DNA from 3 places in the Caldimonas taiwanensis NBRC 104434 genome. Region 1 is predicted to be linked to each of the others. Evidence: riboswitches for the same ligand, from Rfam matches in the RefSeq annotation. Region 1 holds a riboswitch; each other region holds the start of a gene.
The links. Region 1 has a riboswitch for cobalamin ahead of CTA01S_RS16465 (ZrgA family zinc uptake protein). Riboswitches for the same ligand answer to the same signal wherever they lie in the genome.
Positions count from the first base shown of each region.

Region 1 (7,946 bases):
CGGTCGACTCCGGTCAGGACCTGCGCTCGGAGATGTGCCTGATCCTGGAACAGCTGGGTGTTCCGGTGGAAGTGCATCACCACGAAGTGGCCAACGCCGGCCAAATGGAGATCGGCACCAAGTTCAGCACCCTGGTGCAACGTGCCGACTGGCTGCAGCTGCAGAAGTACGTGATCCAAAACGTGGCCCATGCCTATGGCAAGACGGCCACCTTCATGCCCAAGCCCATCGTGGGTGACAACGGCTCGGGCATGCACGTGCACCAGTCGGTGTGGAAAGACGGCAAGAACCTGTTTGCGGGCGATGGCTATGCCGGCCTGTCGGACTTCGCGCTGTACTACATCGGCGGCATCATCAAGCACGCCCGTGCCCTCAATGCCATCACCAACCCGACCACCAACAGCTACAAGCGTCTGGTGCCGGGCTTCGAAGCGCCGGTCAAGCTGGCCTACTCCAGCCGCAACCGTTCGGCGTCCATCCGCATCCCCTACGTGGCCAATCCGAAGGGGCGCCGCATCGAGGCCCGCTTCCCGGACCCCATGGCCAACCCGTACCTGTGCTTCGCGGCGCTGCTGATGGCCGGCCTGGACGGCGTGGAAAACAAGATCCACCCCGGCGAAGCCGCCACCAAGGACCTGTACCACCTGCCGCCCGAGGAAGACGCGAAGATCCCGACCGTCTGCCACAGCCTCGACCAAGCGCTGGAGTACCTGGACAAAGACCGTGCCTTCCTGACCAAGGGTGGGGTGTTCACCGATGCCTTCATCGATGCCTACATCGAACTGAAGATGCAAGAAGTGACGCGCTTCCGCATGACCACCCACCCGGTGGAATTCGACATGTACTACAGCCTGTAAGGCCAACCGACGGCTCTTGTGAGGGAGCCGCTTGTGTGACGAAGGGTGGCATTTGCCACCCTTTGTCGCTTTCCAAGGCAGGCATGGCTGGACCCTGATGCCGCAGATGCCCGATACTGCAGGTTTGGCGACGCCGCAGACGAGCCGTGAACCCGGCGGCCGAGCCCAGGTCTATTCAGACGACAGAACAGCCCGTTCGCACTGACCTCATGCCACGAATCGACTTCTGCCGCTTGCTGGTGATGGCCGCCTGCATCACGTCTGCTGCGCCAGCCTGGTCGCAGACGGTCTACCGTTGCCCAGGCAACCATTTCACCAATGCCCTCACGCCCAAAGAGGCCGAGGCCAAAGGCTGTCGCGTGGTCGAAGGTGGCAATGTGACCATCGTGGAGTCGCGCCGGCCGCCCCCCGCAGCGGCCCGGCCCTCAGGCGGTGGCACGAGTTCGGCTGCGGCTTCGCCCGGCCCGCGCATCGACCCCAACGAGCAGCGGGCCCGTGACAGCGATGCCCGGCGCATCCTGGAGGCCGAACTGCGCCGTGAGGAGGAAGCCTTGGCTGCATTGCGCAAGGAGTACAACAACGGCGAGCCCGAGCGTCGCGGCGACGAGCGCAACTATCAGAAGTATCTCGATCGTGTGGCGGCTTTGCAGGCCGACATCGCTCGCAAGGAGGCCGACATCGCCTCCATCCGCCGTGAGTTGGCCCGGCTGCCGGCTGCGCCTTGAGGTCCAGGTCCTTGGCGGAGTCCTCTGCCCGCGTTGCCTCGTCTGATGGCGCCGATGCTGCCCAGGCACTGTCGGCCCATGTGGCGGCGTTCGACCAATTGGCCACCATGGTGGCCTTGGTGCGCACCGATGGCAGTTGCCGCTTCGTCAATGCGGCCTTCGAAACCGTGCTGGGCTTGTCCCGGCGCAGCATGCTGCGTGGTTCGCTGTTCGACTGGTTTGTCGAGCCCGATATCGTGCGCGAGACCGTCGCGGCCGTGGCCCGCAATGAGTTTTCCATCAGCCGCTTCGAGACCCAGTTGCGGCGCCCACCGGGTGCGGCGACCACCGAATGGCTGCCGGTGCACGTGATCGTCACCCAAACCGACGAGCCCGATCAGGTGTTGGTCGAATTGGTGGAGATCGAGCAGCAAACCCGGCAGGACCGCGAGGAACGTGCGCTGGACCAGGCTCAAGCCACCAAGGAGCTGATTCGCAACCTCGCTCATGAGATCAAGAACCCCTTGGGGGGCATCCGTGGGGCCGCCCAGTTGCTGCAAATGGAGGTCGAATCCAAGGGCTTGGCCGAATACACCCAGGTCATCATCCACGAGGCCGACCGCTTGCAAGCCCTGGTCGATCGCCTGCTCGCGCCGCACCGCAAACCCCATGTCGTGGGCGATGTGAACGTGCATGAAGTCTGCGAGCGGGTGCGGTCGCTGATCCTGGCGGAGTTCCCGCGCGGCCTGACCGTGCGGCGCGACTACGACATCTCCATCCCGGAGTTCCGGGGCGACCGTGAGCAGCTCATCCAGGCGGTGCTCAACATTGCCCACAACGCCGCCCAGGCGCTCAGCCAGCGCATCGCCGCGGGGGATGCCTGCATCACCTTGCGCACCCGTATCGCGCGCCAAGTCACGATTGGCAAGCAGCGCTATCGTCTGGCATTGGAATTGCATGTCCAGGACAACGGCCCGGGCGTGCCCGAGTCGATCCGTGATCGCATCTTCTTCCCATTGGTGTCGGGGCGCGAAGGCGGATCGGGTTTGGGGCTGACGCTGGCGCAGACTTTCGTGCAGCAACATCAAGGCACGATCGAATGCGAAAGCGAGCCTGGGCACACGGTGTTCAAGATCCTGATTCCTCTGCCCTGAGCACAATCCGGGAGGGGCTCAGGCCCACAGACCACAGGCGAGGAGCGCAGGCGGCAGCCCTATGAAACCCATCTGGATCGTTGACGACGACCAATCCATTCGCTTCGTGCTGGAAAAGGCCCTGGCACGCGAGGCCCTCCCGGTGCGCAGCTTCACCAACGCGCGCGACGTGCTGGCCGCGCTGGAAGACGATGAGCCGCAAGTGTTGGTGTCGGACATCCGCATGCCCGGCGGCTCGGGGATCGACTTGCTGGCACGGGTCAAGGAGCGTCATCCGGGGCTGCCGGTCATCATCATGACGGCTTTCTCCGATTTGGACAGCGCCGTCTCCGCCTTCCAAGGCGGGGCGTTCGAATACCTGCCCAAGCCTTTCGATCTGCCCAAGGCCGTGGAGCTGATCCGCCGCGCGGTGGACGAAAGCTTGCGTGAGGAGGTGCGCGACGAGCGCTTGGCGCAGGTGCCCGAGATGCTGGGCCAAGCCCCAGCGATGCAAGACGTCTTTCGCGCCATTGGTCGCCTCAGCCAGAGCAATGTCACCGTCTTGATCACGGGCGAAAGCGGTTCGGGCAAGGAACTGGTGGCGCGTGCGCTGCACAAGCACAGCCCGCGCGCCAGCGGGCCCTTCATCGCCATCAACACTGCGGCCATTCCGAAGGATTTGCTCGAAAGCGAGCTGTTCGGCCACGAGCGTGGGGCGTTCACCGGCGCGCAGACGACACGGCGCGGCCGCTTCGAGCAGGCCGATGGCGGCACGCTCTTCCTCGACGAAATCGGCGACATGCCCTTCGACCTGCAAACACGCCTGTTGCGCGTGCTCAGCGATGGGCAGTTTTATCGGGTCGGGGGTCACAACCCGCTGCGCAGCAATGTGCGGGTGATCGCCGCCACGCATCAAAACTTGGAAGAGCGTGTCCGGCAGGGGGTGTTCCGCGAGGACTTGTTCCATCGTCTCAACGTCATTCGCCTGCGCCTGCCGCCACTGCGTGAGCGGCGCGAAGACATTCCCACGCTGGCACGCTACTTCTTGCAAAAAAGCGCCAAGGAATTGGGGGTGGAGGCCAAGCGCATTTCCGATGCGGCGCTGGAGCGTTTGCTCAGCTTCGACTTTCCGGGCAACGTGCGTCAGCTCGAAAACATCTGCCACTGGCTCACCGTGATGGCGCCGGCGCAGGTCATCGAGGCCAAGGACTTGCCGCCTGAACTGCTGGGCGAGGTCACGCTGTCGCCCAAGCCGGCGGTGTCGGTGCTGCCGCCGGTGCCGCCCAGCGCGACGGCCGCGGTGGGCGCTGGGGCCACTGCCGCAGTGCAGCCCCCAGCGCCTGGCGAGGCGGCCAGCGCCCCGGCCGGTGACTGGCTGCGCGATTTGGAACGTGAAGCCCGCGATCTGCTGTTGGCCGGGCAGCCCAATGTGTGGGATACCTTGAGCCGCCGCTTCGAGGCTCGGCTCATCCACACGGCGCTGGAGCTGACGCGCGGACGGCGTATCGAGGCGGCTCAGAAGCTGGGCATCGGGCGCAACACCATCACCCGCAAGATCCAGGAACTCGGTCTGGACGAGTCATGAGGGGCTGGCCGTGAGCCGTCAGTCCAGTTGGGCCAGCACCGGGGCGTGGTCGCTGGGGCGCTCGTTTTTCCGCGGGGTTTTGTCGATGGTGCAAGCCCTCACCCTGGGCTTGAGCGCTTCGCTGACCAGAATGTGGTCGATGCGCAGACCCTGGTTCTTGCGAAACGCCAAGTTGCGGTAGTCCCACCACGACCAGCTCTTGGGCGGCTGCTCGAAGAGCCGGAAGGCATCGTGCAAGCCCAGGGCCAGTAGTTGGCGAAACTGCTCGCGTTCTTCGGGCGTGCAATGGATCTGTCCGGCCCAGGCGACCGGGTCGTACACATCGCGGTCTTCGGGGGCGATGTTGTAGTCGCCCATCAGCACCAGCCGCGGGTGGCGGCTCAATTCCTCGCGCACCCAGTCGCGCAAGGCGCGCATCCACTGCATTTTGTAGTCGAACTTGTCGGTGCCCGGGGCCTGTCCGTTGGGGACATAGGCCCCGATCACGCGCAGCTCGCCCACCGTGCCGGCGATGACGCGGGCCTGCTCGTCGGCAAAGCCAGGGATGTTGCGCACCACGTCTTGGGCGGGCGTTTTGCTCAGCAAGGCCACGCCGTTGTAGGTCTTTTGGCCGAAACACTGCGCGCAGTAGCCGGCCTGTGCAAATTCGGCGTGCGGAAACTTGTCATCGGTCAGCTTGGTTTCCTGCAGCACCAACACGTCGGGCTGCTGCTGACGCAGCCAGTCCAGCACCTGGGGCAGGCGCACGGCCAGGGAGTTGACATTCCAGGTGGCAAGTTGCATCGGGTGTGGGGTGCAAGAGGTGGGACGAGGAGTTTAGACGCTGCACACCGAACCGCAACCGGCCTCGATGGCCGCACTGCAGCGCCCAAGGCGTGGACGGCCTGGCCGCGCCGTCCGAGCCAGCACCCGGCGCTGGCCCCCATGCAAAGCGAGCCCATGTCCCAGTCATGACCGAGGCCAGTGGCGCCGGCCCACGATGAGGGGATCAAAAAGAAGCCTGATCAAAAAGAAGCCTGGCTACCAGACGGGTGTGCACCCGCCTTTGGCTGGCCAAAACGATCAAGGGCTTGCAGCCCCGGATCGCCCCACGATGACCGGCGTCGGGGCCCTGCTGAGGGCAGGGCGATGACTTGACGCGCAGTATAAACACAAATGAGAATCGTTCGCAAGTGATCTGGGGTTCTGCGATGGCCTCTTGGACGCCGAGGGTGTCCGCGGCCTCATGAATGGGAGAGTCAGCCATGGTCGACGTGGGAACGCTGGCGCAAGAGCATCGCGCCTTGGTGGCCTTGTATGGGCAGGTTCAAACCCGCTGCAGTGCGCAACTGCGGGAGCAGTCGTGGCGGATCCAATGTTTGGAGGCCGAGGTGATGCGCTTGCGCGCTGCCGTGATCGTGCAGCAAACGGCCTTGGCCATCGCGCAAGAAGAGCGCCGTCAGTGGGAAGCCGCGCTGCCAGGCTTGCCGCGGCGCATGGAGCTGAGCCGGCGCATCGAAGGCCTGGTCCAGCACCTGCAGTCTTTGTTGCGCGAACGCTCGCGCGCGGCATGGATGGTCATCGATCGACCCGGTCCGGGCTGATAGGATACGACGGTTGGTGCTCGCAGTGCAGTTCATGCGCTGCAGTTCAACGGGAAGCTGGGGGGTGCCGTCCCATGCCGGTCGCACCTAACCAGCGCTGCCCCCGCAACGGTAAGTGGACGGAGACCGTGTCCTTGCTGGCACGCTCCAGCTTTCATCTGGCAAGCCACTGGTGATGCGCCTAGCGCATCGCCGGGAAGGCGATGAAGGTTGCATCCACCAGCCCGGATACCGGCCAACAGGGTGGCCCGGCCAATGTGCTGGGCCGTGAGGCTCATGCACCGTCGGGGAAGGCGGTGAGAGCGGATCTCTTTGCAGCGACCGTCATGTTCGAGTCGTTTCGTCGCGCGCGTCGGGTGTCGCGCACCGGAGCCCGTCTTTGCGCGGGGCTGTCTTTGGTTCTTGCCTCCACCGTCTGGGCGCATGGCAGTCACAGCCACGGCCATGGTACGGTGCGTCTGGTGATCGAAGGCCACCACCTGACGGCCAGTTTCGATGTGCCGTTGGAGAGCTTTCTTGGCTATGACTACCCGCCGCAGGGCGCCGAGCAGGAGCGGGTGTGGCGGGCCTTCAAGGCCCGACTGCAGGACCCGACCCAGTTCATTCAACCCGCTGCCGAAGCCGACTGCCGCGTTCTGGGCCATGACCTCATGCCCGAGCTGACGCAAGGCGACCCGATGGGCGACATTCCCAACATCGTGTACCGCGTGCAGTTTCGCTGCCACCGTCCCGAGGCGCTGCAAGCGGTGGTGTTCACCGCGTTTGCCGATCATCCCGGCTTGAAGCAGTTGCGTGTGCAGCTCATCACGCCGCAGGGGCGCAAGACGGTCACGGTGCGCCCGCGCTTTCCGGCGCTGACGTTCTGAGGGGGGCACATGCTGGAGCTGGGTTTCCTGCACATCGTGCAGTGGTTGCTGACGCCGGTGCTGGTGTTGTTGGCTTGTGCCTTGGCCTATGCCTTGTGGATGACCGGGGTGGTGGCGATGGAGGCTTGGCAGCGCCGCGTGCGGGGCTTTGCCTTGCTGCGCGGTGTCGATGCCTTGACGCTGGAGGAATTGGAACTGCAGGCCTTGGCCCGTGTGGAGCCTTTGCGGCTGCTCAGTCGGGTCACGCCCATGCTGGGGCTGATCGCCACCATGATCCCCTTGGGCCCGGCCTTGCAGAGCGTGGCGCATGGGGATGGACGTGCGGCCTTGTCGGTGTTCAGTGGAGCATTTGCGGGCGTGGTGTTGGCGTTGACGGCCGCCTCTTTGGGCTTGGTGCTGCATTCGGTGCGCCGGCGCTGGCTGCTGGCCGAGCTGCTGGCGGTGAAGCGGGCGCGCGCGCAGGAGGGGGCATGAGCCTGCGCCATTTCGAGGTCTTCGACGAGGACGACGATCCGATGTCGTCGGCCATCAACCTGGTGGACGTGTTCTTGGTCTTGGTGGTGGCCTTGCTGATTGCCGTGAGCATGGCTCGGCAGCATGAGGCCATGGCCGAGGGCGACGCAGCGCCGGACCTCGTGGTGCGAGAGCCGGGCCGAGAGGTGCGCTATCGCGGCAGCGGCTCGACCGGCGAAGGCCAGGGGGTACGCGCCGGCGTGGCTTATCGGCTGCGCGATGGCAGCATCGTCTATGTCCCTGAAGTCGCGTCCGCCCCGGACGCGTCAGCGTCCCGATGAGCGTCTGGCACCGTTGGCTGCACGTGGTCGCGCTGGGATGGGTCTGTGGGCTCGGGCTTGGCAGCGCGGTGCAGGCGCGTACCTTGCTGTGGGTGACGATGGAGGTGACGCCGGCGTCTCGCACCGCGCAGGTCGAGCGTGTTGCGGCCGAGCGCGGCTGGCAGGTGCTGCACCTGGACCATCCCTTGCGGGACGACCCGGCCCGCGAGCCGGCGCAACGGCAGGCCATGGCCGAAGCGCTGGAGCGCGCCGACCTGGTGTGGGTCGATGCGCCGCATGCCACGGTGCTGGGGCGGCTGCAGCGCTCGTTCGGTGCGCTGTTCGATGCGCATGCGCGCCAGCACCCAGGTCGTCTGGTGTGGATCCTCGCGCACGAGCCCGCCGCCACCGTCGCCGAGGACGTGGGCGGCCGCATGGCGGCCTA
Region 1 is NZ_BCWK01000010.1:59,570-67,515, forward strand. Features, by position in the region: gene glnA (type I glutamate--ammonia ligase) at 1-857, shown strand, start outside; gene CTA01S_RS10230 (hypothetical protein) at 1,067-1,582, shown strand; gene glnL (nitrogen regulation protein NR(II)) at 1,594-2,715, shown strand; gene ntrC (nitrogen regulation protein NR(I)) at 2,777-4,279, shown strand; gene CTA01S_RS10245 (exodeoxyribonuclease III) at 4,298-5,062, opposite strand; gene CTA01S_RS10255 (hypothetical protein) at 5,524-5,862, shown strand; cobalamin riboswitch at 5,860-6,116, shown strand; gene CTA01S_RS16465 (ZrgA family zinc uptake protein) at 6,189-6,728, shown strand; gene CTA01S_RS10260 (hypothetical protein) at 6,738-7,202, shown strand; gene CTA01S_RS10265 (DUF2149 domain-containing protein) at 7,199-7,522, shown strand; gene cobN (cobaltochelatase subunit CobN) at 7,519-7,946, shown strand, end outside.

Region 2 (7,946 bases), on a different contig from region 1:
TGCGCTCGATCATGAACTGGATTCATTGATTTTTGATGAAAGATCATTTTACTTCATAGCGCATTGGGGCCAGCATCCCAGCCTCAGCAAGGCTTCATCTCTGCGGACTCCATGCCAACGATCACCACACACAACCTGGGCTTTGCCCGCATCGGCGCACACCGTGAACTGAAATTCGCGCTCGAATCCCACTGGCGCGGCCAGACCCCGATCGACACGGTGCTGGACACCGCTGCGCAGCTGCGCGCGCGACACTGGGGCTTGCAATCGGGGCTCGATTGGGTGCCGGTGGGCGACTTTTCCCTGTACGACCACGTGCTGGACACCAGCGCTGCCTTGGGCTGTTTGCCCGAGCGTGCCCGTGCGGCATCGCTGGATCGCTGGTCGGTGTACTTCCGGGCCGCGCGCGGCCGGGCTCATGCGCAGTGCCCAGCCGCGCCCGTGGCCGCGGCCGAAATGACCAAGTGGTTCGACACCAATTACCACTATCTGGTGCCCGAGTTCGACGCGCACACCCGCTTCGAGCTGGACGATCACTGGCTGCAAACCCAATGGACGCAGGCCCGGTCTTTGGGCGTGCGAGGCAAGCCCGTGCTGCTGGGGCCGGTGAGCTTCCTGCGCCTGGGCAAGGCCCGCGACGGCTCGGACCGCCTGAAGCTGCTGGACGCCCTGTTGCCGGTGTATGCCCAATGGCTCGAACGCCTGCACCGCGATGGCGCCACCTGGGTGCAGATCGACGAGCCGGTGCTGGTCGAAGAGCTGGACGCGTCGTGGCGGCATGCCTTCAACCTGGCCTATCACACGCTCAAGGCCGTCCCGGTCAAGCTGCTGCTGACCACCTATTTCGGCCCCTTGGGCGAGAACCTATACCTGGCGGCGAATCTGCCGGTGGCCGGCTTGCATCTCGATGCGGTGCGGGCGCGCGCGGAAGTGAGCGCCGCGCTCAACCTCTTGCCGCCCACCAAGGTGCTGTCCTTGGGCGTGATCGACGGCCGCAACGTCTGGAAAACCGACTTGGACGCCACCTTGGATTGGCTGGAGCCGTTGGCCGCACGGCTGGAGGAGCGGCTGTGGTTGGCGCCCTCGTGTTCTTTGCTGCACGTGCCGGTGGACCTGGACCTGGAACGACGCCTACCGCATCCGTTGCGCGACTGGCTCGCGTTCGGTGTGCAAAAACTCGACGAGCTGCGCTGTCTGGCCCAAGCGCTCACCCAGGGCAAAGACAGCGTGGCCCAACGGCTGGAGGAGCAACGACAGGCCGTGCAGTCACGGCGCGACAGCCCCAGCGTGCATCGGCCTGCCGTGCAAGCGGCCTTGGCGGCATGGGACGATGCGCTCGGACGCCGGCGCAGCCCCTACGCCCAGCGCATCGCCGTGCAACAGCAACGCCTGCAACTGCCCGCCTGGCCGACCACCACGATCGGCTCGTTTCCGCAGACGGCAGACATTCGCCTGCAGCGCAAGCGCCTGCGCGATGGCCTGATCGACCCGGCCGCCTACGAACAGGCCATGCGGGAAGAAATCGCCCATTGCATCCGCGTGCAAGAGGAACTGGGGCTGGATGTGCTGGTGCACGGCGAGGCCGAGCGCAGCGACATGGTGGAATATTTCGCCGAGCAACTCGATGGCTTCGCGCTGACCGAGCATGGCTGGGTGCAGTCCTACGGTTCGCGCTGCGTCAAGCCACCGCTGCTGTATGGCGATGTGCAGCGGCCCGCACCGATGACCGTGCGCTGGGCCACCTACGCGCAGTCGCTGAGCACCAAGCCGGTCAAAGGCATGCTCACCGGCCCGGTGACGCTGCTGAACTGGTCCTTCGTGCGTGACGATCAAGCGCGCGAGACGACATGCCGCCAGTTGGCACTGGCCTTGCGCCAGGAGGTGCTCGACCTGGAAGCCGCCGGCGTGGCCATCATCCAAATCGACGAGCCGGCCTTGCGGGAAGGGCTGCCACTGCGCCAAGCCGACCAAGCCGATTACTTGCGCTGGGCCTGCGCCTGCTTTCGCATGGCGGCCAACGGGGTGGGCGACGCCACGCAGATCCATACCCACATGTGCTACAGCGAGTTCAACGACATCATCGAGCACATCGCTGAGCTCGACGCCGACGTCATCACGATCGAGACGGCCCGCTCGGCCATGGAGTTGCTCGACGCCTTCGAACGCCACCATTACCCCAATGGCGTGGGGCCGGGGGTGTATGACATCCACAGCCCCAACCTCCCATCCGTGCAGCAGATGATCGATTTGCTGCGCCGTGCCGCGCAGCACTTGTCACCGCAGCAGCTGTGGGTCAATCCGGATTGCGGGCTGAAGACGCGGCAGTGGGACGAAGTCGTACCCGCGTTGCGCCACATGGTGCAAGCCGCCCGTTGGCTGCGGGAGCACACCGCCGAGGCCACTTGAGGTAAAGTGTTTTCTGCTTCGCGGTGTCTTGCCCCAAGGCAAGAATGAAAAGGGAACGACAGAAGGGTCGCGCAAGCGACCTGTGCTGTGGCTGCCCCCGCAACTGTGATCGGCGAGTTCGCGGTCCATCGAGTCACTGGCCTTGCGCTGGGAAGACCGACCCGAACCATGACCCGAGAGCCAGGAGACCTGCCGCGAAGTCATGTGTCAGTGAGCAGGGCGGGGTGTCCCTGGTCTGGGCGCGCACCACTGTCCCACGGATCGCTGGTGGCCTCGAGCGGGCTGCCATGGCGCGACCGGGGGGCGGCGGCATCCCGGTTCGACGACCCTCGTCCTTGCATGCAGGAGTCGTTCGTCCATGCCCGTCGCTTCTTCGTCCGCCGTTCCCGCCGCCGTCGTACTGCCCACGCTGCGCACCGTCGATATGGTCTGGCCCGACCAGTCCAATCACCATGGCACCTTGTTTGGTGGCGCCGCCGTGGCCATGCTGGACCGTCTGGCCTACATCGTGGGCACCCGCGCCCTGGCCGCCCCGGCCGTCACCGCGAGCATCACCGAGCTGGCCTTTGCCCATCCTGCCCCGGCCGGGCAGTTGGTCGAAGCCCATGCACGGGTGACCGACGTGGGCGAGCGCTCGGCCTGGATCGAAGCCGAGTTGATCAGCGAAGACCTGCTCAGCGGACAGCGCACCCACTGTGTCAGCGGCCGCTTCGTGATGGTGCGCCCCGCATCATCGCCACCGGCCGCGGCCCGTACGCCGGCCCATGAGACCCGCGCCGACATGCCAGCCCAGGCCTGCACGGTGGCCGACATCGTCTTTCCCGGACATGTGAATCACCGCGGCATCTTGCATGGCGGCCCGGCCATGGCCTGGATGAGCAAGGCCGGCTTCGTGGCCGCCACGCGCCACAGCCGCCGCAGCGTGGTCATGGCCGGATGTGAGCGCGTGGACTTCGATGCGCCCGCGCACGTGGGCGACATCGTCGAAGCCCACGCCTGGGTGCAACGCACCGGCCGACGCTCCATCCAGGTGCAAGCGCAATTGTGGGTCGAATCGGCCCCCAGCGGGCAGCCGCAACGCTGCGCCACGGCAACGATGACTTATGTGGCCCTCGACCCTTGAGTTGCAGCGCTTGCAGCCGGCACATGCCCACGCCCTGCAAGTGCTGATGCTGTCGCTGTCGCGCGCCGACCGGCATGCGCGGTTTGGCCATGCGCTGGACGACGCGGCCCTGTGCGCTTGGGTGGAGGCACTGGACTGGCAGACCCAACGCGCCTGGGGTCTGTGGGCCGCGCCCGACGTGGGGCTGGTGGCGGCCTTGCACCTGTTCGACATGGGCCAGGCACGCAGCCACGAGTTGGCCGTGGTGGTGCATCCGCGGCTGCGCCGTCGCGGGCTGGCCCGCTTGCTGCTGCAAGCGGCCTTGGCCCAGGCGCCGGAAGTCAGCCGCTTGTGGTGCGCGCATGCCCACCCCTTCATTCGCGCCGAATGCGCCCATCATGGGTGGTCGCTGCGCCACGCCGGCCCGCAAGGCGGCTTCGAGATCGGCCTGCGGCCTGATTCGACCGCACAGGTGCCGCCGCTGGCAGGCCCGGTAAAATGCAGGGTTTGACTTCGCACGGCCCCAGACACCATGAGCCTCCGCTGCGGCATCGTGGGGCTGCCCAATGTGGGCAAGTCCACACTCTTCAATGCCTTGACCAAGGCCGGCATCGCTGCCGAAAACTATCCCTTCTGTACCATCGAGCCCAATGTCGGCGTCGTGGAACTGCCCGACCCGCGCCTGCACAAGCTGGCCGAGATCGTCAAGCCCGAACGGGTGGTGCCAGCCCTCGTCGAATTCGTGGACATCGCCGGTTTGGTGGCCGGTGCCTCCAAGGGGGAAGGCCTGGGCAATCAGTTCCTCAGCCACATCCGTGAGACGGACGCCATCGTCAACGTGGTGCGCTGCTTCGAGGACGACAACATCATCCACGTGGCCGGCCGCGTGGACCCGATCGCCGACATCGAGGTGATTCAAACCGAGCTGTGCCTGGCCGACTTGGCCACGGTGGAAAAGAGCCTGCAGCGCTACACCAAGGTGGCTCGGGCCGGCGGCGACAAGGAAGCCCAGCGCCTGGTGGACGTGCTCAACCAATGCCAGGCCGCACTCAATGAAGGCCGACCGGTGCGCAGCATCGACTTCAGCAAAGAAGAGCGCGCCGTGCTCAAGCCGCTGTGCCTGATCACGGCCAAACCGGCGATGTTCGTCGGCAACGTGGCCGAGGACGGCTTCGAGCACAACCCTCTGCTAGACCGCCTGAAGGACTACGCCGCCCAGCAAAACGCGCCGGTGGTGGCCATCTGTGCCAAAACCGAAGCCGAGCTGGCCGACATGAGCGACGAGGACCGACTGATGTTCTTGCAGGCCATGGGCCAGGACGAACCTGGGCTGAACCGTCTGATCCGCGCCGCCTTCAAGTTGCTGGGCTTGCAAACCTATTTCACCGCTGGCGAGAAAGAGGTGCGCGCCTGGACCGTGCCCATCGGCGCCACGGCGCCGCAGGCCGCCGGGGTCATCCATTCCGACTTCGAGCGCGGCTTCATCCGCGCCCAGACGATCGCCTACGAGGACTTCATCGCCTACGGCGGCGAGCAAGGCGCCAAAGACGCTGGCAAGATGCGTGCCGAAGGCAAGGACTACATCGTCAAGGATGGGGACGTGATGCACTTCCTGTTCAACGTCTGAATCCCACGCCTTCCTTTTCTTTGCTTCCAGGCGAGGCGCCCCGTGCAGGCGCCTCGTTCGTTTTCAGCCGAGGTCACCGCCATGACATCTGTCCTGTCCACCTTGCTGTCGCCCATCGTGGCCGGCTGTTGGCGCATGGCACAGTGGGGCTGGACACCCCAAGAACGCCTGCGCTGGATCGAGCAATGCCTGGAGCTGGGCGTCAGCAGCTTCGACCATGCCGACATCTATGGCAGCTACACCGTCGAAGCCTTGTTCGGCGAGGCCCTGGCGCTGGCCCCGCAGCTGCGCTCGCGCCTGCAACTGGTGAGCAAGTGCGGCATCCAGCTCGTCTCGCCGCAGCGCCCGCAACACCGCGTGAAGGCCTATGACAGCTCGCGCGGTCACATCGTGGCCAGCGTGGAGCATTCGCTGAAGGCACTGCGTACCGACTACCTGGACCTGCTGTTGCTGCACCGTCCCGATCCGCTGCTGGATGCCGACGAAGTGGCCGAGGCGTTCGAGGCGCTGCGCGCGGCAGGCAAGGTGAGGCACTTCGGCGTCTCGAACTACTCGCCAGCGCAGTTCGAATTGCTGGCCAGCCGCACGACCTTGGTGACCAACCAAGTCGAATGTTCCTTGCTCCACTTGGCCCCGCTGCACGATGGCAGCTTCGACCACATGCAACGGCTGCGGCTGTCGCCCATGGTGTGGTCGCCACTGGCCGGCGGCCGGCTGTTCACCGGCGACGGCCCGACCGAGCAGCGCGTGCGCGCCGCCCTGGAGGGCGTGGCGCGTGAACACGGCTGCAGTGCGGCCACCGTGGCACACGCCTGGCTGCTGCGCCTGCCCTGCCGACCGCACCCCATCGTGGGATCGCGCCGCATCGAGGCCATGCGCGAGGCCGTGGCGGCGCTGTCGCTGCGGCTGGAGGCGCCGACCTGGCATGCGCTGTGGTCGGCCAGCACCGGCCATCCAGTGCCCTGAGGGCCGCTCAGCCCAGCGTCATCAAAGACGCATTGCCGCCGGCGGCCGCGGTGTTGACACTCACCGAGCGCTCGACCACCAAACGCTCCAACGGCACGGCCGTCTCGCCCGGGGCCAGACGCACCAGCCCCACCACCGGCCCAGGCCGCTCGGCCAGGGCATGCTGCACCGCCCGTGCCGCCTGCGGCGTGCCATGCAGCAGCACCACCTCCAGCGGCCCCGGCGCGCGCAAAGGTTCGGCACGCAGCTCCACGCACCGGGCCACTTCGGCAGGCAGCTGCGCGGCCAGCGCGGCGGTCTCGGCCGGCCAAATCGCGCGCCCCCGCACTGCCAGCACGGCCGCCAATTGCACCAGACGGTCCGCCTCGGCATCGGCCAGGCACAGCACGGCTTGCCGGCCGTGCAAGCCATAGGTGTTGCGCTCGCCGGTGGGTCCGGGCAACGTGAGCTCCGCCCCGACCCGCGAGGCGGCCGACAGGCGTTCGCACACATCCGCCAGCCCCGGCTGACGTGGCGCCAGCCAATCGCGCAAGACGCCCAGCGCCGGCGGCATCGCTGCGGGTTGGCCTCGCAGCGCGTGCGCCAGCACCGGCTGCGGCGCGCGCGAGAGCAATCGGTACAGGTACAACGGCCCGCCGGCCTTCGGCCCCGTGCCCGACAGGCCCTCGCCACCAAAGGGTTGCACGCCGACCACCGCGCCGATCATGTTGCGGTTCACGTACACATTGCCGACATGGGCATGACGCAGCACCTGCGCCACGGTCTCGTCGATGCGGGTGTGCAGGCCCAGCGTCAGGCCATAGCCCGTGGCATGAATCTGTGCCAACAGGTCCAGCAGCGACTCGCGCCGGAAGCGCAGCACGTGCAACACCGGGCCGAAGACCTCGCCCTCGAGGTCGCGCAGGTGTTCGATCTCGATCAGCGTGGGCGGCACGAAATGCCCCGGGGGCAAAGCGCCGGCATGCCGGGCTTGGAGGACATGCACACGCCGGCCGCGTGCACGCAGGGCCTCGACATGTGCCTCGATGCGCTGGCGGGCCTGCGCATCGATCACCGGCCCCACATCCACATCCAAGCGATCGGGACGGCCCAAGGCCAACTCCTCCATCGCTGCGCGCAGCATGGTGAGGATCGTGTCGGCCACCTCCTCTTGCAAGCACAACACACGCAGGGCCGAACAGCGCTGGCCTGCGCTGTCGAAGGCCGAGGCGAGCACATCGGCCACCACCTGCTCGGGCAGGGCCGAAGAGTCGACGATCATGGCGTTTTGCCCGCCGGTCTCGGCGATCAGCGGCAGCGGCTGGCCGCGCTCGTCGAGCCGATCGGCCAGGGCGCGTTGGATGAGTCGCGCCACCTCGGTGGAGCCGGTGAACAGCACGCCGCCGATGCGCTCATCGGCCACCAGCCGTGCGCCCACCGTCTCGCCACGGCCGGGCAGCAACTGCAAGGCCGTGCGCGGCACGCCGGCCTGCCACAAAAGCTGCACCGCCTGCGCGGCGATCAAAGGCGTTTGCTCCGCCGGCTTGGCCAGCACCGCATTGCCCGCCGCCAAGGCGGCGGCGACCTGGCCAACGAAGATGGCCAACGGAAAGTTCCATGGGCTGATGCACACCACTTTGCCCACGGGAGCGTGGTCCATGCCGTCGAGCTCGGCGCGCAGCTGCGCGGCGTCGAAGCGCAAAAAATCCACCGCCTCGCGCACTTCGGCCAGCGCATTGGCTGCAGTCTTGCCGGCCTCGCGCATCAGCAGCCCCATCCACAGCGGCATGCGGGCTTCCAGCGCGTCGGCCGCGCGCTCCAGCACCTCGGCGCGCTCGCGCGCGCTCGCCCAAGCCCACGGCTGCG
Region 2 is NZ_BCWK01000008.1:130,569-138,514, forward strand. Features, by position in the region: gene CTA01S_RS09040 (LysR family transcriptional regulator) at 1-13, opposite strand, end outside; gene metE (5-methyltetrahydropteroyltriglutamate--homocysteine S-methyltransferase) at 112-2,406, shown strand; cobalamin riboswitch at 2,411-2,617, shown strand; gene CTA01S_RS09050 (acyl-CoA thioesterase) at 2,765-3,529, shown strand; gene CTA01S_RS09055 (GNAT family N-acetyltransferase) at 3,510-4,019, shown strand; gene ychF (redox-regulated ATPase YchF) at 4,041-5,135, shown strand; gene CTA01S_RS09065 (aldo/keto reductase) at 5,217-6,101, shown strand; gene putA (trifunctional transcriptional regulator/proline dehydrogenase/L-glutamate gamma-semialdehyde dehydrogenase) at 6,109-7,946, opposite strand, start outside.
Region 2: linked by a shared signal. The riboswitch ahead of CTA01S_RS09050 (acyl-CoA thioesterase) and the one ahead of CTA01S_RS16465 (ZrgA family zinc uptake protein) in region 1 are both predicted to bind cobalamin.

Region 3 (7,946 bases), on a different contig from region 1:
CTGTGCTCGACCATCATCGAAACCGGCATCGACGTGCCCACGGCCAACACCATCATCATCAGCCGGGCCGACAAATTCGGTTTGGCTCAGTTGCACCAGCTGCGGGGCCGGGTGGGCCGCTCCCACCATCAATCCTATGCCTACTTGCTGGTGCCCGATGTGGAAGGGCTCACGAAGCAGGCCGCGCAACGCCTGGAAGCCATCCAGAGCATGGAAGAACTGGGCTCGGGCTTTTATCTCGCCATGCACGACTTGGAAATCCGCGGAGCAGGCGAAGTGCTCGGCGACAGCCAAAGCGGCAACATGCAGGAGGTGGGCTTCCAGCTGTACAACGAGATGCTGGCGCAGGCCGTGCGCGACCTCAAGGCTGGCCGCGAGCCCGATTTGCTGTCGCCGCTGAACGTCACCACCGAAATCAACCTCCACGCCCCGGCCCTGTTGCCCGACAGCTACTGCGGTGACGTGCACGTGCGCCTGAACCTCTACAAACGCCTGGCCACTGCCGAGCGATTCGAACACATCGACGCCTTGCTCGAAGAAATCACCGACCGCTTCGGCAAGCTGCCCCCGCAGGGCCAGACGCTGTTCGACGTGCACCGGCTGCGGGTGCTGGCCAAGCCGTATGGCGTGCTCAAGATCGATGCGGCGCCTACCGCAATGAGCATCACCTTCCGCCCCAACCCCCCCATCGATGCGATGCGCATCATCGAGCTGGTGCAGAAAAACCGCCACATCAAACTGGCCGGCAACGACAAGCTGCGCATCGACAAGGCCTTGCCCGACCCGAAAGACCGCGCCCAGTTCATCCGCGATGTGCTGCGTTCGCTGGGCACGCCGGTGGCCACGGCGGCTTGAACACCTTGTGAATTTCCGTGCCCCCTTCAACTGACATGACACCCCCCACCGAATACGCCCCCGGGCTCGTCATCCGTGGATTCACCCCCCCGCTGCGCCTGGCCGACTACAAGGCCATCGCCTTCGACATGGATTCCACGCTGATCAATATCGAGTGCATCGACGAGATCGCCGATGCCGTCGGCAAAAAGGCCGAAGTGGCTGCCATCACCGAAGCGTCGATGCGCGGTGAGATCACCGACTTCAAGGACAGCCTGCGCCGACGTGTGGCCTTGCTGCAAGGCGTGCCCGAAGGCGCACTGAGGGAGATCTACACCCAACGCTTGAGACTCAACCCTGGGGCTGCGGAATTGGTCGATGCCTGCCGCGCCGCGGGGCTGCGCACGCTGCTGGTCTCGGGGGGCTTCACCTTTTTCGCCGAGCGCGTACGCGAACGGCTGGGAATCGACCACGCGCGAGCCAATGTGCTCGACATCCACGACGGCCGGCTCACCGGACGTGTGCTGGGCGACATCGTGGACGGCGAAGAAAAGAAACGCCAGCTGCTGGCGCTGTGCGAGCGCCTGGGCTGCCCGCCGTCGCAAGCCATCGCCGTGGGCGACGGCGCCAACGACCTGCCGATGATGGCCGCCGCTGGCCTGAGCGTGGCCTATCACGCCAAGCCCAAGGTGCGCGAGCAGGCGATGGTGGCCATCGATGAAGGCGGCCTGGACCGCTTGTTGGAGGTGCTGCGCTGACGCGCAAAGCCGGCCCCAGTGCGGCCACGCCGACGCCCCCTGGGCTCAGGCGCGCGCCGGCATCACGACGATGCCGTCTTCGTCGGCAAACAGCCAGTCCCCGGGGCGCACCCACACCCCGTGAATGAGCACTGGCACGTCACGCAAGCCCTGCCCGCGACGTTCGGTGGGCATGGGATGCAGGGCCAACGCACGAATGCCCACTGCACAGGCGCGCAGTTCGGCGGCATCGCGCACGCAGCCATGGACCACCACCCCGGCCCAGCCATTTTTTGCCGCAGCCGCAGCGATGTTGCCCCCCACCAAGGCACGCGCCAGCGAGCCGCCACCATCGACCACCAGCACCTGGCCCTGGCCTGGGCCTTCCAACAGCGCCTTCACTTCGGTGTTGTCCTCGTAGCACTTCACCGTGCGCACCGCACCGGCAAAACGCGGCTTGCCGCCGTAGTCGTGAAAGACCGGGGGCAACACCCGAAACGCGCCGCTGGCATCGCCCTTGTGCTCGTCACACAGATCACAGGTGGAAAAAGACTCGAAGTTCATGCGTTGTCAACCTTTTGGATCGGGGGTTTCACATCCTCGGGCCGGGCCGGCAGCACCGGTTGATGCTCGCGGGCGGCATTCAGGATGATGGAAGTGGAAGTTTCCGTCAGCAGGCAAAACTTCGTCACCACCGCATCGAGGTGCGCGACATCGATCACGGCGATCTCGAGGATCCAGCTGTCTTCACCGGTGACGTTGTAGGCGTTGATCACCTCGGGCGTCTGCTGGATGAGCTTGACCACCCGCGCATACTCGGCGCGCCCCACGCGCACGATCGCGCGAATGCCGTAGCCAAGCTTGGCCAAATTCACCTGCGCACGGTAGCCGGTGATGATGCCGGCGGCTTCCAGCTTGCGCACCCGCTCGGTCACTGCCGGCTGGCTCAGGTGCACGCGCCGGCCCAGCTCGGCCATCGATAAACGGGCATCGGCCTGCAGTTCGGCAAGAATGCGGGTGTCGTAGTGATCCATGTCGATCTTCAAAGAAGAAGGCCTAGTTTTCCTTTGAGATTCAAGGTTATCCGACCTCATCTTCGTTGAATCCGTCTTCAATGGCGCCTCTGACTTTTCTAGCATAGCGGCTCCGCATTCGATAACGACGCCCGCCATGACTTCTGCCGCCACCTCGCTGCCCTCCCCGCCGGCGCTCAGCCCGCTGGTGATGCTGTGCCTGGCCGCCACGTGGCTGGTCTGGGGTTCCACCTACCTGGCCATCAAGTATGCGTTGATCAGCTTCCCGCCCTTTTTTCAGATGGGCACGCGCTTCGTGCTGGCCGGCGTGGTGCTGGCCGCCTGGATGCGCTGGCGCGGCGCGGCCTGGCCCAACCTGCAGCAATGGCGCAATGCCTTGGTGGTGGGCACCCTGATGCTGGGCGGGGGCATGGGGGGCACGGCCTATGCCGAGCAAACGGTGGGCTCGGGCCTGGTGGTGGCCTTCATCGCCGTGGTGCCGCTGATGATCGCGGCCCTCAACCTGCTGTGGCGTGTGGTGCCCGGCCGCATGGAGCTGGCTGGCATCGCCGTGGGCCTGAGCGGTGTGCTGATGCTCACCCAGGGTGCGGGCTTCCAAGCTTCGCCCGCTGGGCTGGCGGCCATCGCCATTGCTTGCCTGACCTGGTCGCTGGGCAGTGTGCTCAGCCAGCGCAGCCTACCGCTGGCTGCAGGCGCGATGGGCTTTGCCAGCGAAATGATCTGTGGCGGCATGGTGCTGATGGCGCTGGCCTGGGCCAGCGGTGAGTCGCCCACCTGGCCGCCCGCGCCACTGGCCGTGGGGGCATGGCTGTATCTCGTGGTGTTCGGCTCGCTGATCGCTTTCAACGCCTACATGCACCTGCTGGCACACACGAGTGCGGCGTTGGCCTCGAGCTATACCTTCGTCAACCCGGTGATCGCGATGGTGCTGGGCGTGGCTGTCGGCGGCGAGCACATCACCGGAACCGAATGGCTGGCCGCCGGCATCGTGTTGTGCGGCGTGGTGTTGATGCTGCGGGGAGTGAGCACGCAACGCCGCTGAAACGCGCTGGGGCAGCGTATTACAATTTGTGATGTTGGTGCTCGCCCAGGCGATTCCGCCAGGCAGTTAAACGGGAAGCAGGGAGCACCGTCGGCCTCGCCGACGAGCCAACCTGCGCTGCCCCCGCAACGGTAAGCAGACGAAGGGACTTTCACCACTGACCGCCCTTCAGCTTCGGCATTGGACCACTGGCTTGGCCTTTTCGGGCCGCGCTGGGAAGGTGGCCGGAGTCGTTCTGCCAGCCCGGATACCGGCCAACAGGGGGGCGCGTTCGCGCGCTCGGTGGGTTTTGGCCTGCGGGGAAGCGGGCCGAAACGGTCTTCTCAATGTCCGTCATCGATGAACTCGTCTGTTCGTGCCCGTCGCGCTGCGCGATGGTTGTCCCTGCCCCTGGGGTGTGCTTTGTTGCCATGCGCGGCCGCCGCGCAAACGTTGTTGGCCTCGTCTGCGACGCTCGACACGGTGGTGGTCACGGCCACCCGTGTCGAGCAAAAGCTCGAGGATGTGGTGGCCGACGTGTCCGTGATCGAGCGTGACACCATCGAACGCAGCGGCGCCACGACGGTCGCCGACTTGCTGACGCGGCTGCCCGGCGTCGAGTTCGTTCGCAATGGCGGGCCCACGGCCAACACCAGCGTGTTCGTGCGCGGCGCCGACAACCGCCACACCGCCGTGTTCATCGACGGGGTGCGCGTGGACTCGCAAAGCACCGGCGGAGCCAACTGGAATGCCCTGCCGGTGGCTCAGATCGACCGCATCGAAATTCTGCGCGGGCCAGCGGCGGCCATCTACGGCTCGGATGCCATCGCCGGCGTGGTGCAGATCTTCACCCGCCAAGGAACAGGCCCCTTCACGCCCAGCATCGGCCTGGGGCTTGGCAGCCACCGCACCCGCAAGGCCGATGCGGGCTTTCACGGCAAATCGGGCGCGGTGGACTACGCCTTGAGCGTCGGGCACGAAACCAGCGACGGCTTCGATGCCCGGCCCGGCGTTGGATTCGCCGATCGTGACGGATATCGCAGCACCTCGGCCTCCGGCCGCCTGGGCTGGACGCTGAATCAGGCCCACCGGCTGGAAGCCACCGCGTTGTTCAGCGATGTCAACACCCAGTACGACGGCTTTGCCAGCACCGCCGACGACCGAGCCCTCAATGAAGTGCATACCCTCGGGGTGAGCTGGCATGCCCGCTGGAGCGACACCTACCGCATGCGGCTGAGTGCCAACCGCGGACGCGACCAGTACGAAACCCGGCCCTCCCCCTATCTCACCGACACCAAGGTGGATGGCTATCTCTGGCACCATGAGCTGCAATTCGGTGCCCATCGTTTCACCGCCGCGTTGGAGCGTCGGGTGGACCGCCTGGACAACTCCGGACCTCCGGCGATCGACGCCTCGCGCTCTCAAAACGCCTTGGCGCTCGGTTATGGATGGACCGACCGCACGCACACCGTGCAGCTCAATGTCCGCCACGACGACGACAGCGAATTCGGCGGCAAGACCACGGGAGCAGCGGCCTATGCATACGCCTTCGCACCGGGCTGGCGCGTGACAGGGTCGGCCGGCACGGCCTTTCGCGCACCGACGCTGTATCAACGCTTCAGCCAATACGGCGTGGCCGACTTGAAGCCCGAATCCTCGCGCAACATCGAAGCCGGCCTGCGCTATGCCCAGGGGGCGACGCAGTTCGGCCTGGTGGTGTTCCGCAACGAAGTGACCGACCTCATCAACTTCGGAGCGGCCGGCCCCTGCGCCAGCACTTTCGGCTGCTATGAAAACGCCGGCAAGGCGATCCTCGAAGGGGTGACCCTCTCGGGCGAGCATCGTCTGGGCGGGGTGAACCTGTGGGGGTCCGTCGATGTTCAAAACCCGCGCAATGCCGACACCGACCGCATCCTCGCCCGGCGGGCTCGACGCCATGCCCAGCTGGGGGCCGACACCATGCTTGGCGGCTGGACGGTCGGCGCCGATCTGAAGCTGGTCGGCGAGCGCTTCGACAACGCCAGCAACACCGTGCGCCTGGGCGGCTACGGGCTGGTGAACCTGCACGCCAGCCGCACCCTGGCGCGAGACTGGACCGTGCTGGCCCGCGTGGACAATCTCGCTGACAAGGACTACGAAGTCGCGCGGACCTATGCCACCGGCGGCCGCATGGTGTTCGTCGGCTTGCGTTGGTCGCCGCGCTGAACGCCGCGACTCGACAGCCGATGCGCACCCCCCGCTCGCTGCCTGTGGTTTACGTGGCGCTGTTGGGCGCAGTGGCTCTTGCCTTGGTGATCGCGTTGGGCATGGGCAGCCAACGGTTGGACGCAGCCCAGGTGTGGGCAGCGCTGGCGGGGCAGCGGGACCACATCGGCGCCGACATCGTCCTGGGCCTGCGGCTGCCGCGCGCGCTTGCCGCTTTGGCTTGCGGCGCCCTGCTGGCCTTGGCAGGCGCGCTGCTGCAAACCCTGTTGCGCAACCCGCTGGCCGACCCTTACGTGTTGGGCATCTCCAGCGGGGCTTCGGTGGGGGCGCTGCTGGCGCTGTGGGCGGGCGCCGCCTGGGGCTGGGTGAACCTGGGCGCCGCCGCCGGGGCCTTGACGGCCACCGCACTGGTGTTCCTGCTGGGTGCGCGGGCCTTTCGCCGGCAGGCCGACAGCGCTCGCGCCGGCGCGCAGCTGCTGCTGGTGGGCGTGATCGTTGGCGCGGGGTTTGGCGCCATCGTGGCCTTCATTCTGTCCGTGGCGCCGGAAGCCCAGCTGCGCGGCATGATTTTCTGGCTGCTGGGCGATCTGAATGGCGCCGACCGCTGGCACTTGCCGCTGGCTGGAGCGGCCATGCTGCTTGCCCTGAGCCTGCTGCTGGCGCGCGACCTGAACCTTCTGCTGCTGGGCGATGGCCCGGCTCAGGCGCTGGGGGTGAACGTGCGCCGCCTGCGGCTGTGCGTGGTGCTGCTGGCCTCGGTGGCCGCCGGGCTGGCCATCACCGTGGCAGGCAGCATCGGCTTCGTAGGTTTGGTGGTGCCGCACGCGCTGCGTTTGCTCCTCGGCAATGACCAGCGCATCCTCCTGCCGGCCTGCGCCCTAGCTGGTGGTGCCTTCTTGGTCCTGGCCGACACCCTGGCGCGCACCGTGTTGGCTCCCCTGCAACTGCCCGTGGGCGTGCTCACAGCCTTCATCGGCGTGCCCAGCTTTCTGTGGCTGCTGCTGCGCCATGGGAGAGGCGGATGACTGCGGCACTGCTGTGCACCCGGCAGCTCAGCGTGCGTGCGGGCCGGCGCATCCTCGTCAAGGATCTCGACCTGCGTGTGCAACGCGGCCAACGGTGGGTCTTGCTGGGGCCCAATGGCTGCGGCAAGACCACGCTGCTGCGCACCCTGGCCGGTTTGCTGGACCCGGCAGGCGGCGAGGTGTCCATCGACGGTCGGCCCCTGCCCCGCATCCCCACCCGCACCCTGGCCCGCCTGCGCGCCTGGTGCCCGCAACACCATCACGACGTGTTTGCACTGACCGCGCTGGACGTGGTGCTGGCCGGCCGCCAGCCTTACGCCGGGCGCTTTGGCTGGCTGGCGCCCGTGGATGAGCGCATCGCCCGAGAACAGCTGGCCGCACTGGACGCGGCGCACCTGGCCGAGCAAGACGTGCGCAGCCTCTCCGGTGGTGAACGCCAGCGGGTGGCCATCGCGGCGGCACTGGCCCAGGCCACCCCATTGGTGCTGCTGGACGAACCGATGGCCCATCTCGATGTGCCGCATCAGTTGGCCGTCTGTCACCTGTTGGCTGGCTTGGCCGACCGCGCGGTATTGATGTCTTTGCACGACGTCAACCTGGCCCAGCGCTGCTGCACCCACGCCCTGCTCTTCCTGCCGCCCGGCGCCGACGGGCTGCCCCGCCTGCTGGCCGGGCCGCTGGCCGAAGTGCTCACCGAAGCCCACCTGAGCCAAGCCTACGGTTGCCCCATGCGCGCGCTGCACATGGGCGGCCTGCGACACTTCCTGCCGGCCACCGATGCCGTTTGCGAGAGACCCTCATGAGCGACCCGAACACCGACGACGATGCCGGCTTGAATGAACGCCACCGCCAGCGCATGCAGCGCAAGAAAGCCGTGGTCGATGCCAAGATCGCAGCGGCGCAACAAGAAGGCGGCGTGGTCCTCGTGCTCACCGGCAATGGCAAAGGCAAGAGCTCCAGCGCCTTTGGCATGGTGACCCGCGCCCTGGGTCATGGCATGAAAGTGGGCGTGGTGCAATTCATCAAGGGCGCCATGCCCAGTGGCGAGGAGCTCTTTTTCCGCCGATTTCCGGAGGCGGTGCGCTTCCAT
Region 3 is NZ_BCWK01000004.1:138,512-146,457, forward strand. Features, by position in the region: gene mfd (transcription-repair coupling factor) at 1-855, shown strand, start outside; gene serB (phosphoserine phosphatase SerB) at 891-1,592, shown strand; gene rraA (ribonuclease E activity regulator RraA) at 1,638-2,135, opposite strand; gene CTA01S_RS05170 (Lrp/AsnC family transcriptional regulator) at 2,132-2,605, opposite strand; gene CTA01S_RS05175 (EamA family transporter) at 2,742-3,647, shown strand; cobalamin riboswitch at 3,666-3,920, shown strand; gene CTA01S_RS05180 (TonB-dependent receptor domain-containing protein) at 3,987-5,831, shown strand; gene CTA01S_RS05185 (FecCD family ABC transporter permease) at 5,852-6,856, shown strand; gene CTA01S_RS05190 (ABC transporter ATP-binding protein) at 6,853-7,659, shown strand; gene cobO (cob(I)yrinic acid a,c-diamide adenosyltransferase) at 7,656-7,946, shown strand, end outside.
Region 3: linked by a shared signal. The riboswitch ahead of CTA01S_RS05180 (TonB-dependent receptor domain-containing protein) and the one ahead of CTA01S_RS16465 (ZrgA family zinc uptake protein) in region 1 are both predicted to bind cobalamin.